Regions from separate parts of the Erwinia sp. AnSW2-5 genome, predicted to be linked through region 2. Evidence: predicted binding sites of a transcription regulator. Region 2 holds the regulator's gene; each other region holds the start of a gene.

Region 1 (3,267 bases), on a different contig from region 2:
TGTCGATGTGAAGGACTCTCATGATCGAACTTAAACACCTGCGGACGTTGCAGGCGCTGCGAACGACAGGTTCGCTGGCGGCGGCGGCGGCCCAGCTTCATCAAACGCAGTCAGCGTTATCTCATCAGTTCAGCGACCTGGAGCAACGTCTGGGTTTCCGTCTGTTTGTGCGTAAAAGCCAGCCGCTGCGTTTCACGCCGCAGGGAGAAATTTTGCTGCAGCTGGCGGAACAGGTGCTGCCGCAAATCCAACAGGCCTTGCAGGCCTGCCATGAACCTCACCAGACAACGTTACGCATTGCGATTGAATGCCACAGCTGTATCCAGTGGCTGACCCCGGCGCTGAACAACTTCCGTAAGAGCTGGCCGCAGGTGGTGATGGATTTCAAATCGGGGATGACGTTTGACCCGCAGCCCGCCCTGCAACAGGGAGAGCTGGATGTGGTGCTGACCTCCGATATTCTGCCGCGCAGTGGACTGTTTTATTCACCGATGTTTGATTTCGAAGTCCGCCTGGTGCTGGCACCGGATCACCCGCTGGCACAAAAGGCGCATATCTCACCAGAAGATCTGGCCAGTGAGGTGTTGATGATTTATCCGGTTCAGCGCCAGCGCCTGGATATCTGGCGTCATTTCTTACAGCCTGCCGATGTCAGCCCAACGCTGAAAAGCGTGGATAACACGCTGCTGCTGATTCAGATGGTGTCGGCACAAATGGGGATTGCTGCGTTGCCACACTGGGTCGTGGAGAGTTTTGAGCATCAGGGACTGGTGGTGACAAAAACGCTGGGAGAGGGTCTGTGGAGCCGCCTGTATGCGGCAGTGCGCGACGGTGAACAGCGTCAGCCCGTGGTAGAAGCCTTTATTCGTTCCGCCCGCCAGCACGCCTGCGATCATCTGCCTCGGGTACGTGATGCGTCCCGTCCTGGTGTGCCACATCCTTCCGTCAGCCATCCCTGAATACGCGCAGCGGCGTTGCACGCTGACCGCAGGTCAGCGCGGGGCGCTAACGCAGATGCAGCCTGAAGGGCGACGGGTTATACTGCACTCACTGCAATTGTTTCACTACAGAGAGTCCCTATGACCAATAACGATGTCCTGCGCAGCGTGCGTTACATGCTGAATTTAAGCGATGCTAAAGTTGTGAGCATTCTGGCGCTGGCAGAGAGCGAAGTAACAGAAGCCGAAGTGCACAGCTTCCTGAAAAAAGAGGATGAAGCCGGCTATCGCCCCTGCCCCGATGTCATCATGGGTTACTTTCTGAATGGTTTGATTTTTGAACGCCGTGGCAAAAGTGAAGACGCGCCTGCGCCGTCCATCGAACGCAAGATGACTAACAACATCCTGATGAAGAAACTGCGTGTGGCCTTCGATCTGAAAACCACCGACATTCTGGAACTGCTGAAAAGCGCCGATTTCGCGGTAGGACAGTCAGAAATTGGGGCGATCTTCCGTAAACCGGGTCATAAAAATTACCGCGAATGCGGCGATCAAATTTTGCGCAACTTCCTCAAAGGCCTGACGATGAAAATCCGTCCGGTGAAGAAAGCGTAAGCGACCGACTGACTGATTAACGCCACCTGCTGGCGTTAATCTCTGCTTCCTCCCACCGCCACCTTCCTTTTAGAACAAAATCACTCACGAAACGAAACCACCCTCATCATTCAGGCTTACAAATGTGACTATAATCACAGTTTATAGTTCCACAACGAAAATAAATCACCATATTGTGATACAGCCATAGCCATTTCGTCATAAAACTGTAACATTTGCGCCCTTCTTCACAGTCACTTGTTCTGATAACGACTACGCTATGCGCGGAATAGAACACCTGATACGGCTGTGACAGAGAAATATTTTTTTTAACTGATCATTCGAAAGTGAATGTCAGTCTTTCGAGCCATGGGAGGCCACAATGTTACGTTTTTTCAAACCTGCAGCGCATCAACCTCGCGTTGATGACAGCCGCATTGACCCGCTCTATCGCAAACTACGCTGGCAAATTTTTCTGGGGATCTTCTTCGGTTATGCTGCCTACTATCTGGTGCGTAAAAACTTCGCCCTGGCGATGCCCTATCTGATTGAACAGGGCTTCTCGCGTGGCGATCTGGGTTTTGCGCTGTCCGGTATCTCTATCGCTTACGGTTTTTCAAAATTCATCATGGGCTCGGTCTCTGACCGCTCTAACCCTCGCGTCTTCTTGCCTGCCGGGTTGATCCTGGCCGCTGCCGTGATGCTGTTTATGGGCTTTGTCCCGTGGGCGACGTCCAGCATTATGGTGATGTTTGTTCTGCTGTTCCTGTGCGGATGGTTCCAGGGCATGGGCTGGCCGCCGTGCGGGCGTACGATGGTTCACTGGTGGTCGCAGAAAGAACGTGGCGGCATCGTTTCCGTCTGGAACTGTGCGCACAACGTCGGAGGGGGTATTCCTCCGCTGCTGTTCCTGCTCGGTATGGCCTGGTTTAACGACTGGAAAGCGGCGCTGTATATGCCTGCTTTTGGTGCCATTCTTATCGCCATCATTGCCTTCGCGCTGATGCGTGACACGCCACAGTCGTGCGGTCTGCCGCCGATTGAGGAGTACAAAAACGATTATCCGCCGAACTACGATGAGAAGCATGAAGAAGAGCTGACGGCGAAGCAGATTTTTATGCAGTACATCCTGCCTAACAAACTGCTGTGGTACATCGCGCTGGCTAACGTATTTGTTTATCTGCTGCGCTACGGCATCCTCGACTGGTCACCGACTTACCTGAAAGAAGTGAAACACTTCACACTGGATAAATCATCGTGGGCCTACTTCTTCTACGAGTACGCAGGTATCCCGGGTACGCTGCTGTGCGGCTGGATGTCGGATAAAGTCTTTAAAGGTAACCGTGGTGCCACCGGGGTGTTCTTTATGATCCTGGTGACCATTGCAACCGTGGTGTACTGGATGAACCCGGCAGGCAATCCTGGCATGGACATGGCCTGTATGATGATCATCGGCTTCCTGATTTATGGCCCGGTGATGCTGATTGGACTGCATGCCCTTGAACTGGCACCGAAGAAAGCGGCGGGAACTGCGGCAGGCTTTACCGGTCTGTTTGGCTACCTCGGCGGGTCCGTTGCTGCCAGTGCCATCGTGGGTTATACCGTCGATTACTTCGGCTGGGACGGCGGTTTTATCATTATGATTGGCGGCTGTGTGCTGGCAGTCATCCTGCTGATCATGACCATGATCAGCGAGAAGAAACATAAACAGGGTCTGAACGCACTCTGATTAAGG
Region 2 (3,267 bases):
ATCCGGTTTAATTCCACACTGCGGGCACTCGCCATCCCGGCGCTCCCTTCACTGCACTATGCCGCTGTGTGGCCAAAGCAATCTCCACTCACCGCCAGCGCGCAGCGCTTGCTGATGCTAATCCGTCAGGCATGCAAGCAGCTCACCTGAATCAGGCGAGGTCGATAACCTCAAAGCTGTGGCTAATTTTCACTGCGTTCCCCAGCATGATCGCCACCGAGCAATATTTCTCAGCAGAGAGATCGACCGCACGTGACACCGCTTTATCGCCCAGCGCTTTGCCACTGACAATAAAGTGCAGGTTAATATGGGTGAAAATTCGCGGTGCCTCTTCACGACGTTCCGAGGTCAGTTTGACTTCACAATCAGCAACATCGTGGCGGCCTTTCTGCAGAATAGACACCACATCAATAGCACTGCATCCCCCAGCCGCCATCAGCACCATTTCCATCGGGCTGGGCGCTTTATCCCCGGCATTACCATCCATCAAAACCTGATGGCCGGATGAGGATTCGCCCAAAAACGTCATCCCTTCAACCCACTTAACGCGTGCTTGCATCACAAAATCCTCTCATTGATTCAGTTACCGCAGAGTACGCTGCACTAACAAAAACGGCAACGCTGCCGTTTTAGAACTATGCTGAAGCGAGACAACAGAAGACAGTCTTGTAAAGCTGTGCTACAAACGAAGCTGCAATATTTTACTGGCATAACAATGCACGGTAAAAACGGGACGACAGCACGAGCCATGCTCTTAACAGAGGCCCGTATAATTTTCCTATGGGAACGCTTGAATATTTCAACGCCTTGCAGGGATACATACCCTGATACCCACAAATATTTCGTGTTTCAGTTCAGCGGCAACGCCTCTGAAGGACGCAGAATTCAGGGTATATTTAGGCACGATTACAACAGAGGATAACAGCGAATGGTTCTCGGCAAACCGCAAACAGACCCTACACTCGAATGGTTCCTGTCACATTGCCATATTCACAAATATCCATCCAAAAGCACTCTGATTCATCAGGGTGAGAAGGCGGAAACCCTCTATTACATCGTTAAAGGATCGGTAGCGGTGTTAATCAAGGATGAAGAAGGCAAAGAGATGATCCTCTCCTACCTCAATCAGGGCGACTTCATTGGCGAACTGGGCCTGTTTGAAGAAGGTCAGGAGCGTAGTGCGTGGGTACGTGCGAAAACAGCCTGTGAAGTGGCTGAAATTTCCTACAAAAAATTCCGTCAGTTGATTCAGGTGAATCCTGACATTCTGATGCGCCTGTCTTCACAGATGGCGCGTCGCCTGCAAGTGACATCAGAGAAAGTGGGCAATTTAGCTTTCCTTGATGTGACCGGACGCATTGCCCAGACGTTGCTGAATCTGGCAAAACAACCGGATGCCATGACGCACCCGGATGGAATGCAGATCAAAATCACCCGTCAGGAGATCGGCCAGATCGTCGGCTGCTCCCGCGAAACGGTGGGTCGTATTCTGAAAATGCTGGAAGATCAGAACCTGATCTCCGCACATGGTAAAACCATTGTTGTTTACGGCACTCGTTAACCGGCTCTGAACCCACGGCGCGACCCTCAGTCGCGCCGTTTTTTATTTGGTGTGGCTCATGTGGCGGAGAATTATCTATCACCCGGAAGTTAACTACGCACTCAGGCAAACGCTGGTGCTCTGTTTACCCGTGGCGATCGGCTGGATGCTGGGCAACCTGCAAAATGGCCTGCTGTTCTCATTAGTCCCCGCCTGTTGTAATAATGCCGGCCTTGATACCCCGCACAAACGCTTCTTTAAACGCCTGATCGTCGGCGGTTGCCTGTTTGCCTTCAGTAGCTTTTTGATTCAGTACGCCGGGGCCGAAGCGGTGCCACTGCCCGTGATCCTGCTGGTCATGGCACTCTTGCTTGGCGTGACTGGTGAGATCAGCCCGCTGCACGCGCGCCTGCTTCCGGCATCGTTGATTGCCGCTATCTTCACACTCAGCCTGGCCGGGCGCATGCCCATGTGGCAGCCACCGCTGCTGTTTATTCTCGGCACCGTCTGGTATGGCGCATTTAACTGGTTCTGGTTCTGGCTGTGGAAAGAGCAGCCGATGCGCGAAACCCTCAGCCTGCTCTATCATGAACTGGCTGATTATTGCGAAGCGAAATACAGCCTGTTAACCCAGCTGACCGATCCCCAAACCGCCCTGCCGCCGCTGCTGGTCCGCCAGCAGAAAGCCGTCGACCTGATTAACACCTGTTACCAGCAGATGCATATGCTGGCCGCCAGTCGCGACAGCCATTATCAGCGTCTGACGCGTGCATTTCAGGTCGCACTGGATTTGCAGGAGCATATTGCCGTTAGCCTGCACCAGCCGGAGGAAGTGCAAAAGCTGGTGGAGCAGAGCCACGCCGAGGCGGTGATCCGCTGGAATGCGCAGACGATTGCCACCCGCCTGCGGGTACTGGCTGACGATATCCTCTACCACCGCTTCCCTGAACGTTTCACGATGGAAAAACAGCTTCAGGCACTGGAGAAAATCTCCCGTCAGCACCCCGATAATCCGGTCGGTAACTTCTGTTACTACCACTTCAGCCGCATCGCCCGCGTGCTACGCACCCAGCATCCGCTGTACCGTCGCGACCTGATGGCTGACCGCCAGCGCCGCCTGCCGCTGTTCCCTGCGTTGAAAAGCTATCTGTCGCTGAAGTCCTCTGCCCTGCGTACCGCCGCACGCTTCGCCGTGATGCTGACCTTTGCCAGTTCGCTGGCCCTGTTCTTCAATCTGCCGAAACCTTACTGGATCCTGATGACGGTGATGTTTGTCAGCCTCAACGGCTACAGCGCTACCCGCGTCCGTATCCAGCACAGGGCGCTGGGAACGCTGGCCGGGCTGGCGATTGCCGCTGCCACACTCGGTTTACATGCCCCGGAATCCTGGGTGCTGCTGGTGATGTTGCTGATCACCCTGGTGAGCTACCTGTTTATCCGTAAGTTTTATGGCTGGGCCACCGTGGGATTCACCGTCACGGCGGTGTATACGCTGCAACTGCTGTCGCTAAACGGTGCGCAGTTCCTGCTGCCTCGCTTAATGGACACGCTAATGGGCTGTCTGATTGCCTTTGGCGGCATGATTTGGCTGTGGCCACAGTGGCAGAGTGGGTTGATGCGCCAGAATGCGCACGATGCGCTGGAGACCTATCAGGAGGCATTACAGAAGCTGCTGGGCAGCGAACAGGATGCGGAGAAACTGGCCTATCAGCGGATGCGGGTGAATC
Region 3 (3,267 bases), on a different contig from region 2:
CGATTGTCGGTAGTGAAACCCAGGACGTGACGCTTCAGACCCAGCCCCCAGGGGTGAAGTTTGTGGTGCAGGATGAGACGGGTAAAGCGGTAGCTGAAGGCTATACGCCAAAAACCGTGACGCTCAAGAAGTCTAACGGCAACTACTTCGGCAAGAAAAAGTATCTGGTGATGCTGGAGCGGGCAGGCTATGTGCCGCAAACGCTGCCGCTAAAAGAGAGCCCGAACCTGTGGTATCTGCTGGGCAACATCCCGCTGCTCGGCTTCCCTGGCTGGCTGGTGGTTGACCCGTTCTACGGGGGCATGTACAAGATTGAACCGGAACGCTTGCAGACCATCATGAACCCGGTCGGCGCGCGCGGCGGCTAAACGAACAACGGCAGGTCGGGTTATCCCACCTGCCGTTGTTGTTTTACTGCGCGGTGGTTTTGACCATGCCCTGCGCGGGTTTGAATTTTTCCAGATATTGATGCTGGAAAATGCACATGCGGATGGTGTTGCGATATTCGCCGTTGATAAAGAATTCGTGGATCAGCTCGCCTTCAATTTCAAAGCCCAGCTTACGATAAATATGGATGGCCTTTTCGTTCTCTTTATCGACGATCAGGTATAGTTTGTAGAGATTAAGCACCGAAAATCCGTAATCCATCGCCAGTTTCGCCGCCTTACTGGCCAGCCCTTTTCCCTGATGGCTGGGGGCAATAATAATCTGAAATTCGGCACGACGGTGGATATGATTAATCTCCACCAGTTCAACCAGTCCTGCGTTACTTCCATCGTGTTCAACCACAAACCGACGTTCGCTCTGATCGTGGATATGCTTGTCGTAAAGATCGGACAGCTCAACAAACGCCTCATACGGCTCTTCAAACCAGTAGCGCATCACGCTGGCATTGTTATCCAACTGATGGACGAACCGCAGGTCTTCGCGCTCCAGTGGACGTAGTTTCACGCTGTGATCAACAGACTTTGCAGACATAAAAATTCCTTTTAGCAGAAGCAATATTGCCGGAGGAGTATAGCGGTTTATTACAGGCAAAAAAAACGCGCCCGTCGGCGCGTTATATCAGTATTGCGGATTATCAGAAGTTATAACCGACAACCAGGTAGTAACCGAAACCGTCTGATTTCACGTTAAAATTACCTTTACCGAAGTTCAGCTCGGTGCCGTCATTCCACTGGCCACCGTTGTGGAAGTAACGTGCCACAACAGAGTAGTGCCAGTGGTCGTAGCCCAGAGAAAGAATATGGCTGGAGGCGATAGAGTTACTGGTGCGTGACGGGCCGGCTTTATCGGCGAGGTCAGAACCCCAGTCAAAGTTGGTAAAGCCGATATAGGTCAGGTTGCCGCCCCAAAGCTGGGTCAGCGGAACGAAATATTTCACCTTGAAGCGGTAGCCGTCCCAGCTGTCTTCATTGGCTGCACCGTAGTTTTCCCACTGATACTTGGCATACACATTCAATGACAGGCCTACATCAGAGTGGGTGTCGATGTCGGTGCCCAGACCCATATACCAGGTATTCTGACGGCTCGCCTTGTTGTCGCCCATATCGTAGATATAGTTGTTGGCGAAATACCACTCTTTGAATGGACCAAAACCAAGGTTGGTGCCGGTCAGTTTATCAATAGAGAAGCGCGGTTCGATCTCCATAAAGAACGGAGAACCATCATCCCATGCGCCGACATCGTTACCGTTACCCACGCCGAAGACTTTAGGCACGTCGATGTAGCCGTAGAAATCGAACCAGTCCTTTTTCGCAAACGCTTCATATTCCAGATAGACGTCATTGTTCAGCTGCGGCCCGAAGCGGGTGTGATAGCTTCCCACCACGTTCACGCTCTGATGCCACCAGTCAGAAACATATTCTGAGCTGTTGGTTTCAGCGATGGAAACATGGGTCCAGGAAAGTGCTGCCAGTGCGCCAGCCATCATAATTTTATATTTCATTATTATTACCACATGCTCTGAGACCCTGCTCGGCAGCCAGCGCGCTGGTGGGGTCAAGTTATCTACGGGCGACAAATGGGTGCTTGTGACTGCAACAAAAACACCCGCCATGAATACTGCGGCAGTGTGCCGCTATCAGTGCATTAGGAAATAGAGATTGCTCACACTTGTCAAATTCAGTTTCATTTTAATTCAGTTAAAGTGTGATTGGCGTCACATTAAAGTGCCGTATGAAGGGAACTTTTCGCGTAATGCGATTTTGGGCCATTTGTGACAAGGGGAAACGGTTGCCTGTAAGGAATGGCAGAGGTGCGGAGAACATCGGCACATTTTCAGGTCAATGCGGCGTTCTTCTTCTTGCTGTTATTTATAAGAATTACTTATGTTGCAGCGTGCTGGACAGGGGGTTTTCAATCACACTGGCTGCCAATTTTTGCCAGCATATGGCGATCGTTTTTTTCAGCCTGTTGCGCCAGAACGGCAAAATCATCGTAGCTATACATCAACAGTGGTGATGGCAGGTTGGCCATATTGTCACCCCTCCAGATTTCCATCCGCGCAAATTGCGACAGGGGATGATGGTCAAAATGGTCGGGTAAAGTCAGCCACAGTTCAGGCACATTATCTGCGGGGCGTGAAGGTTGGCGCTGGTTGCTGACGCTGTAGTTGCGCAGGCGTACCAGGAATTTGTCTGGCAGGCGGCAGTGACTGTTCCACCACGCACCATCCAGCATATCAAAGTGGAAGCGGGTAGCTTGCGGGCCGACGGCCTGTAACTGTACAAGTGCCTGCGGGAGCATTTGTGCCATCGAATGTTGATACTGCTGCAAGGTTGATGCACCGCCAGAATTAAGTATATCTGTAGCAATGCGCGCACCGAGCAGATTGGAATAGAGATCTTCCGGTGAAAAGGCGGAAACGGTTTCAGGATAGCCGGGCACTGACTGGAAGCCATACCACTGAGCGACCTCATGCCAGGCTGCAAGCTGGAAGGCGAGGTAAGCCGCCAGCCTGACACTCAGGTTGTAACGCGCCAGCGTGTTTTCAGGGGGCGAAAACTGCCGTAGCCGGATAATGCGTTGCCCGAGTTCATTGCTCATCTTTATCGTGGTAGCACGACCCAGCGCAGGCCAAATCTGACTGAACAGCCATAGCGTGTTGTCTGCGGTATCACGCACATGGGCGAGGTCAATAAATCCGCCCCGTCGTGTATAGATAATGCCGTCATGCTCACTGTTCATTCCCATCAGCGTCGTTAAGGTGCTTTTCCAACTGTCGTTATAGTGGTGCTTTCCCGTGTTATCAGGATCGACAACATT

Evidence for each region. The regulator CRP, encoded in region 2, controls carbon source genes, mostly activating them, when cyclic AMP is high. The targets are predictions, from matches to a motif close to ATGTGANNNNNNTCACAT.
Region 1: a site for CRP is predicted at 1,676-1,693, ahead of glpT (glycerol-3-phosphate transporter). Genes of this name have one in related genera too.
Region 3: a site for CRP is predicted at 2,150-2,167, ahead of ACFL9S_RS19935 (nucleoside-specific channel-forming protein Tsx). Genes of this name have one in related genera too.

What each region holds. Positions count from the first base shown of each region.
Region 1 covers NZ_JBJGXA010000017.1:22,432-25,698, forward strand. The annotation lists gene metR (HTH-type transcriptional regulator MetR) at 21-959, shown strand; gene ACFL9S_RS13960 (DUF1456 family protein) at 1,080-1,553, shown strand; gene glpT (glycerol-3-phosphate transporter) at 1,915-3,261, shown strand.
Region 2 covers NZ_JBJGXA010000001.1:334,993-338,259, reverse strand. The annotation lists gene ACFL9S_RS01460 (LysR substrate-binding domain-containing protein) at 1-150, shown strand, start outside; gene ACFL9S_RS01455 (OsmC family protein) at 152-559, opposite strand; gene crp (cAMP-activated global transcriptional regulator CRP) at 929-1,561, shown strand; gene ACFL9S_RS01445 (YccS/YhfK family putative transporter) at 1,620-3,267, shown strand, end outside.
Region 3 covers NZ_JBJGXA010000034.1:22,966-26,232, forward strand. The annotation lists gene ACFL9S_RS19925 (hypothetical protein) at 1-368, shown strand, start outside; gene speG (spermidine N1-acetyltransferase) at 412-978, opposite strand; gene ACFL9S_RS19935 (nucleoside-specific channel-forming protein Tsx) at 1,082-1,948, opposite strand; gene ACFL9S_RS19940 (DUF4056 domain-containing protein) at 2,359-3,267, opposite strand, start outside.